One region of the Ureibacillus sp. 179-F W5.1 NHS genome, then DNA from elsewhere that is predicted to be linked to it. Evidence: riboswitches for the same ligand, from Rfam matches in the RefSeq annotation. Region 1 holds a riboswitch; the other holds the start of a gene.
What was found. Region 1 has a riboswitch for cobalamin ahead of ACH0B5_RS14825 (glutaredoxin family protein). Riboswitches for the same ligand answer to the same signal wherever they lie in the genome.

Region 1 (4,214 bases):
CAGAATGCATAATTTTGTTCGCTTTTGCGATAGACGGCACATTTTGAATATATGTCATCTGTGACACATTCGTAAGTAAACGCATTGCTGTATCAACTAATTGTCCAAAATCATCCGTCTTACTTGCTGCATGGATATCGATGGATCCTAAATTACAGGAAACATCTAAGCCGTATTCATTCGGCTCTCCTTGGTCTGTAATGACGCTTGTCTCTTGTACTTGAAGTATTTCCGTACAAAGATTAGACATTTTAACTCGTCCAATATTTTTCAATGGATGAACATCATTTACATTGTCATCAAAAATTTCAAAAGGATAACCCGATTCAAATTGGGCTTTTTTCACTTCTGTATAAAGTCTACGGGCATTCAATCGTTTAATTTTTCTGATATTTGGGTTATCTAGTAATTCATAATACATTTCGGAGATAGATATTTCCGACATGCGTTTCCCATATTCTTTATAAATATCATATGGGCTAAATAATACTATATCTTTATCCCGTTTCATTAATTCAAAGAAAATGCTTGGAATAATAATACCCGTTGAAAGAGTTGCTAATCGTATTTTATCGTCAGCATTTGGCTTCTTCGATGAAATGAAGTTTTCTATATCACCATGGAAAATATTCAAGTATACAACCCCAGAACCATTGCGTTGTCCGAGTTGATTGGAATAACTAAAAGCATTTTCTAACAGCTTGGCCACTGGAATAACGCCACTCGCACGGTTTAATATGCCTTTAATTGGATCACCCAGGGGACGTAAATCCGTTAAGTTAACACCGACGCCTCCACCTAAACGGGATAGCTCTAAACAATACCCAATATTTTCAGCAATACTATTCATCGAGTCATCCATCGATAATTTAAAGCAACTTACTAGTTCCCCACGGGCTCTTTTCCCACTGTTCAATGCTGTTGGAGTAGCAGGTTGGTAAGCTTCCATCATCGCTTCCACCGCTCGTTCAGCAAGGGTTCTATCACCTTGTGCTAAATACAAAGCAATAATCACAATACGATCTTCATATTTTTCTAGAATTTCTTCTCCGTCACGGCTTTTTAATGCATAGCTATCATAAAACTTGCTCGCACTCATAAACGATGGAAAGCGGAAGTTGTAATCGTAAGCCTTTTTATACAATTTTTTAATAAAATCCATATCATACAGCTCGATAAATTCTCTCTCATAGTAACCTTCATCTACTAAGTAACGAATCTTTTCTTCCACGTCGATAAAATAACGTAACCGAACATTTACATACTCTAAAAAGTATCGGCGTGTCGCCTCACGATCCTTTTCTAATTCCAATTGTCCTGTAGAGCTGTAACGATTTAACACATCATTATTTAACTTTAAATATGTCTTCATACAAGTACCCTCGTTTCATAAAACTGTTGAATTGCTTCATAATCTGCTTGGTAACCTCGTAAATCTAATTTACGGACTAAAGGAATTTGATATTTGGCAGCTATTTTGTCCCCGGCACCACCAAAGTTACTTGGTCCAAAATTGCTATTACCACTTACCACTACCCCTTTACAATGGGCTTCATTTTGTTCTAAAAATCGTGATACCTTCATTGGAATATCACCAAAGCCATCTGTATAAGTAACTAATAAATAGGGCTCGTCTATTTGTAAATCCTCTTGAATTTCAATAGACTCTGCTTCTATTTTGGAAACGATATATCTTACGTTTCCTGTGCGACTTGCATATGCAATCATTGATGAACCAACTCGATGTGGGAGATAATTTCATTTACATCCCCAATAAACTTCCCTTCATGTTCTAAAACGGGCACTGTTAAAAAGCCTGCATCTATTAACCGTTGTTTTTCAGTTTCATTATGATCAATATTAATAATTTCTACTTCAAGTCCCGCTTGTTGTATTTCTGTTTTTACCCACATACATTTTGGGCAAATTGTTTTCGTAAATAGTTTCATATAATCCCTCTTTCTTAATCTATTAAATCTATATTTTGTTACTGATTTTAGACAAAGTTTTATATCTTGCCTCAATCAGCTATAACAATATGTAGTTAGAATGTTAAAATAATAAAAGGCTATCTCTTCGAAAAGAAATAGCCTTTATGGAAACGTTCGTAAAAATTGAAAAATGGTAACGTCTCCATTTCTCAATCCCCGAAGAAATGTCATCGCATTTTTATAGGCAGGTCTCCTGGCTTAGCCTCATTCTCCGATTTCCTTCCCATGCATTTGCACAGTGGTATTCAAAATCCTCGTCAGCTTCACAGTTGCGGGGACAGCGTCGGCGTCATGACCGAACTTCCCTTTTAAACTACATATAGTAGTACCTAATAAAAATGAACACAATATATAGTTTTTATCTTCTGGAATTAGTTTAGCATACTCCCCAGGATTATGTAAATGAATAAAATCTGCTTTTCCAATTCGTCACCTTTCAAACCCTCTATTCGCCTTTGTTTTTCATAAAAAAAAATTAAAAAAGATTTGCTGAACGCTCATTCAAATTATGCTATAAAAAAGATATAGGGGTGAGGTTTATGGCGATCACGATTTTAATTACGAGTGACTTACATGGTAGATTGGATCGGTTTGAGCAATTATTTCATCAAATGAAAAGTCTTAAGGCTGACTTAGTCATCGATAATGGTGACTTTTTAGATGGTAGCCCAGCTTCTTTTTATTACAAGCATATAAGTAACAATGAAAATCACCCTATGATTACCCTTGCAAACGAATTGTATGATGTGGCCGTTTACGGTAACCATGAGTTTAACGACCATTTGCCCAATATTAAAAAATTACACTCCCAATTTCGATTTCCTTGGATTAGCTGCAATATTGGAGACTTTTCCAAACCTTATTATACGAAAATCATTCGTGGAAGAAAATTTATTGTCATCGGCGCTACAACTCATTTCACCCCATTATGGGATGAACACGGCTATTTAACCGATCTTTCTTTCCAATCCGCTCTTAAGTCTATTCAACATTGGGTTACTTTTGTAAAGACTTATGAAAAACCCGATTATTTAATCGTCGCCTATCATGGTGGTTTCTCCGAAGACCCTTTAACAGGAGCTATATTTCAAGAACGAATAGGTGAAAACGAGGCAAATGAAATTTTAGAGTTAACGGAAGATATCGACCTCCTTATAACAGGACATCAACATTTATATTTCAATAAGAGAATTCAACAAACATTAACAGTCCAGCCTGCTTCCCACGGAAAAGGCTTTATAGAGATTCAAGTAAATTTTTATGGCGAAACGAAACAAAGTAGTGGTAAATTTCATCCATTAAAAACTGACCATACTTCTTATCCTTCAGAAGTTGAAAGGTGGTTAGATGAGGAAATTACCTATATAGAAAAGGATTATACATACGAAGGGTTATTAAAGGCTAGGTTAACAAGTCACCCTTATATACAGCTTCTTCACGACATGCAGATCAAAGCAACAGGCGCACAAATTTCTGTATGCGACCTCGCTTTCCTTGAAAAGGGAGGATTTAAAGGAAGCATTACGAACCGAGATATCGTATTCAATACGAGGGAACATACCCTAAAAGTCATTTCCTTATTCGGATTTGAAATTAAACAATTAATGGAAAGTAGTGCAGCTGTTTTCGCATTGAATAACGAGGGAAAAATTGACTTTCGTACAAATGTATACCCAAAAACACCCCAACCTTATCAATATGATTTTTGGGGCGGACTCTCTTATACGATTGACATAAGGAATCCCGTTGGAAAACGTGTAAAGAATATTACGTTTAAAGGAGAGCCATTAAAAGACGAGTCAACCTATGAAGTTGTTCTCAACAGTTATCGATTAACTGGCTATGATTTCCCATTATTAAAGAATCGGGAAATTCTTTATGAAACAGCTTATACCGTTTTCTTCCTACTAAAAGGTTATTTAAAAAACTTTATGCCTATTGATGTACCTCATCACGGTTCATTTAAAGTAATTGATTAAATAGGAAAAGCCCTCCAATATTTGGAGGGCCTGGATGATTACTGGTTAATTAGTAGCCACCGTAGCCACCGTTCCAGAAGTAAGCACCAACAATAATTAAAAGGATGAATAAAACGACTAGTAATGCAAAGCCTGAGCCATTACCATAGTCGTTACCGCCATAACCGTATTCACCACCAACGTTTTTACCCAAATCGAACACCTCCTCAAATTCATTTCAATACATCATATGTAATGCTTTTAG
Region 2 (4,214 bases), on a different contig from region 1:
GAAAGATTCATTAAAGAGGAGAAGGCAAATGATTGAAGCAATTTTAAACTATGAATTTTTACAAAATGCCTTTTTCTCAGGGCTAATTATTGGAGTGATTGCACCGGTATTAGGTGTATTTATTGTTGTAAGAAGAATGTCCCTTATTGCGGATGCATTGTCCCATGTGACATTAGCGGGAATTGCAGGAAGTTTATATTTAAGTCAAACTTTCACTGCCTTTGCATTATTAAATCCAATTTATTTAGGAATTATTGCATCGGTTAGTGGATCCATTTTAATTGAACGATTACGTAGACTTTATAAACATTATGAAGAGCTTGCCATACCGATTATTATGTCGGGGGGAATTGGTCTTAGCGCCATTTTTATTTCATTAGCTAGTGGCTTTAATACAGATTTAATGAGCTATTTATTTGGCTCTGTTTCGGCTGTTTCTAGACAAGATTTATGGGTTGTCATCGGTATTGCGATCGTTGTCTTTTTATTTTTATTTGCTTTTTTCAAAGAAATGTTCGTTTTATCCTTTGATGAGGAATATGCCAATGCGAGTGGCCTACCCGCAAAATGGATTCACTTTTTATTTATGATTGTTGTGGCGTTAGTCATCGCAGCAAGTATGCGAATTGTCGGTATACTATTAGTTTCTTCTTTAATTACTCTTCCAGTTGCGGCAAGTATGCGAATAGCACGGGGCTTTAAACAAACAATCATTTATTCCATTTTGTTTGGGGAAGCTGCTGTGATTATCGGATTGGTCAGTGCCTTTTATTTAAACCTAGCACCCGGTGGAACGATTGTTGTTACTTCTATACTTATCCTATTAATTGTTATAATAACAAAAAAGATCATTCTACATTTAAAGCAAGGAAGGGGAGCAGTTAAATGAATATTACGAGAGCATGGGAAATTTTAAAAGATAACGGTTATAAAAAAACAGATAAACGTGAGCTAATTTTGAATATGTTTGAAGATACGGATAAGTATTTAACTGCTCGAGATCTCCTTTCTGTATTGAAAAAGGATTTCCCGGGAATGAGTTTTGATACAATTTACCGAAATTTAGCTACTTTTGTTGATCTTGGCATATTAGAAGAAACCGAGCTAAATGGCGAAAGAAATTTCCGAATGCATTGTGAATCAGAACACCATCATCATCATTTTATATGTATGGAGTGTGGAAAAGTGAAGGAAATTTCTGTTTGTCCAATGGAAATGATACAAGAGAAATTGCCAGATTGTGCGATCGAATCCCATAAATTTGAGATTTACGGGAAATGCCAAAATTGTGTACATGAAACCGTTTAACTTCCTTTAAAAATTACTGTTCATTTATTTGAGAAAATATGATACATTGCAATTAAGTGAATACGTTTGCAGGAAAAAGATGCGATGATACGCTTAATAGGGAATTCGGTGAGATGCCGAAGCTGTGTCCGCAACTGTATGTGTTTGTTTCAAGAAAATGCCACTGTCTAAAGGGATGGGAAGGCTCTTGAAACGATAAACACGAGCCAGGAGACCTATCTTTTTCTGATCGTAACAAACCTCTTCGGAACTAAAGAGAATGTGCGGCATTATTTTATAATTTTTTTGTTCTATATTGTAATTTATGCCATCCGTTCTCGGTTGGCTTTTTTATTGCCATGCTTTCCTATCCGAAGGGATGTTATCACTAAGAAAGGGGTGTTCCTATTCGAAAAGATAGCCGTTACAGCTGCTATCCATTTATGAGGGAGAAAAGTTGTCTAGTTGACTTCGAGATTCGAACTGATTCTCTTACAACAAAAATAGGGGTAGTATTGCCTTTGTTGCAAGAAGAGGAGAATTGCCGAGTTGTTTTAGATGATTTGCACAAAATCCATCCGATGGCCTATCACGTAAATGGATCAGTTCGTGGGAAGTTATCGGTAACAGAAGAAGATTTAAGTTGGTTAAGCAGTCGATATGATTTTTATGTTGAACAAGTGGGGGAAGAGATAAAGCAATTTTTACTGCCTCAAGGGTGTCTAGCTGCAACATTTTTACATATTTGTCGTAGCGAAGCGAAAAAATCTTACCGGGCTCTTCATAAAGTAAGTGAGGAGAGGGAAGTACCGGAAATACTATTTAATTATTTAGGGCTACTAGCCAATGTATTTTTTGTTATGGCTGTTTATACAAATAAAATGCATGGTATTGAAGAAGTCCCATTTATAAGTAAATCCTATCCTAATAAAAAAAGAAAAAAAGAGGAAGTGTGACGATGAAATTTTTCAACAAGAAGTGGATGGCACCACTTGCCATCTCATTGCTATTAGTTGGTTGTTCTGATGGGGAACAAAAAGCTACGAATGATACAGCTTCAAAAACAAACAGTACGGAAGAAAGTGGTCCCTATACAGTAGTAGATGACCGTGGACAAGAAGTAACTTTTGAAGAAGTCCCTGAAAAAATCGTTTCTCTACAACCAAGTAATACAGAAATTTTATTCGAGCTAGGTGTAGGGGATCAAATTATTGGAGCATCGGAATATGATACATATCCGGAGGAAGCTTTAAAAATCGAACGTGTAACAGATTCCATGACGGTAAATACGGAACGTATTATTGAATTAAATCCAGATGTCGTATTTGCTTATACAACTGGAGAAGAAGCTCAAATTGACCAATTGGAAAGCGCAGGACTTAAAGTATTCGTTATTCAATCAGCAACTTCTATTAACGATGTTTATGGTGATATCGAACAAATGGCTGAAGTAATGGGAGTGGAAGAAGAAGGAAAACAAGTTGTAGAAGATATTCAATCTCAAATTGCAGCTGTTCAAGAAAAAACAAAGTCGATTGAACAAAAGAAAAAAGTTTATTTTGAAATTTCACCAGCTCCAGACATTTGGTCTATCGGTTCTGGTACATTCCAACAAGAAATGATTGAGGCAGCAGGTGTGGAAAATATTTATGCTGATCAACAAGGATGGTTTGCAGTAACAGAAGAAGATCTAATTACAAGAAATCCTGAAGCGATTGTTTCGACGGTAAATTATATAGAAGATCCAAAGGGTGAAATATTAGCTAGAGAAGGATGGTCTACAATTTCAGCAGTTCAAAATAAAGAAGTGTATCTATTAAATGCGGATATTATGGATCGTCCAGGACCACGTATCGGTGAAGCAGTTGAAATGATTGCCAAAACGATTTACCCAGAATTATTTAATGAATAATTAAGTAAATAAATCTGCTTGATGACTACGATGCTTAGCCGTAGAAAGATAGCAGATTTTTTTTATTTTATTTGATATGGTTAATAGGGGAAAGAACGTATTTATTTTGTGAATTTTTTCGAGGAGCTATTTATGGGGAAAATCATTTTTATTACTGGCGGTGTTCGTAGTGGGAAAAGTGCCTTCGCAGAACGTTATGCGAAGCAACTTTTTCAAATCTATGACCGAAAGCGTCTACTTTATATTGCATCTGGGGTAGCAATTGATGAGGAGATGGCAGAACGAATTAAACGTCATCAACAAGATCGATTCAACTCTTCCGTTCAATGGGAAACAATTGAAATTGTAGATGACTTAGTATTTAATGACGAGTTGTTTGCAGAACATCCTATCGTTGTGTGGGATTGTCTTACTACTTGGTTAAATAATGTGCTCTATAAAACGGAGTTATTAAATGGAGAGGCAAGGACACATGAAATAAACCGATATATACAAGCGTTAAAGGAACAAGTACTAAAATGGAAAGAAGTAAATGATTGTATTTTATTGCTTGTATCAAATGAATTATTGGATGAAGCTCAATCTAAGTTTTCAGAAGTGAATCGATATTGCTCCCTATTAGGGAAAATGCATCAATGGATTGTTGAAAAGTGTGACGAAGCATACGAAATGGACTATAGTTTAAGGAAACGTTGGAAGTAGGGAGGAGAACTATGAAACATCATTTGATTGGACTTCTATTATCATTTCAATTTTTTTCTTCTTTCCCTATTCGTAAACAGTTGACTATGAATGAAAAAACTATATCTGCCATGTTTTACTTTTTGCCGTTATTAGGTGTTTTAATGGGAACTTCCCTTAGCATTATAATAATACTGAACGATGCATTTTTTCAGTTTTCCCCCTTGTTATTGGCTATTATTCTAGTAGTAGCAGGTATTATTATGACTGGCGGTCTCCATTTAGATGGTTGGATTGATATGAGCGATGCTTATTTTTCCTACCAAGATCAAAA

Region 2: linked by a shared signal. The riboswitch ahead of ACH0B5_RS05045 (hypothetical protein) and the one ahead of ACH0B5_RS14825 (glutaredoxin family protein) in region 1 are both predicted to bind cobalamin.

Annotation. Positions count from the first base shown of each region.
Region 1 covers NZ_JBIQFG010000041.1:24,302-28,515, reverse strand. The annotation lists gene nrdE (class 1b ribonucleoside-diphosphate reductase subunit alpha) at 1-1,372, opposite strand, end outside; gene nrdI (class Ib ribonucleoside-diphosphate reductase assembly flavoprotein NrdI) at 1,369-1,728, opposite strand; gene ACH0B5_RS14825 (glutaredoxin family protein) at 1,725-1,949, opposite strand; cobalamin riboswitch at 2,158-2,340, opposite strand; gene ACH0B5_RS14820 (bifunctional metallophosphatase/5'-nucleotidase) at 2,531-3,970, shown strand; gene ACH0B5_RS14815 (YjcZ family sporulation protein) at 4,020-4,163, opposite strand.
Region 2 covers NZ_JBIQFG010000006.1:97,541-101,754, forward strand. The annotation lists gene ACH0B5_RS05030 (metal ABC transporter ATP-binding protein) at 1-14, shown strand, start outside; gene ACH0B5_RS05035 (metal ABC transporter permease) at 29-889, shown strand; gene ACH0B5_RS05040 (Fur family transcriptional regulator) at 886-1,308, shown strand; cobalamin riboswitch at 1,369-1,545, shown strand; gene ACH0B5_RS05045 (hypothetical protein) at 1,695-2,243, shown strand; gene ACH0B5_RS05050 (ABC transporter substrate-binding protein) at 2,246-3,199, shown strand; gene ACH0B5_RS05055 (bifunctional adenosylcobinamide kinase/adenosylcobinamide-phosphate guanylyltransferase) at 3,332-3,901, shown strand; gene cobS (adenosylcobinamide-GDP ribazoletransferase) at 3,913-4,214, shown strand, end outside.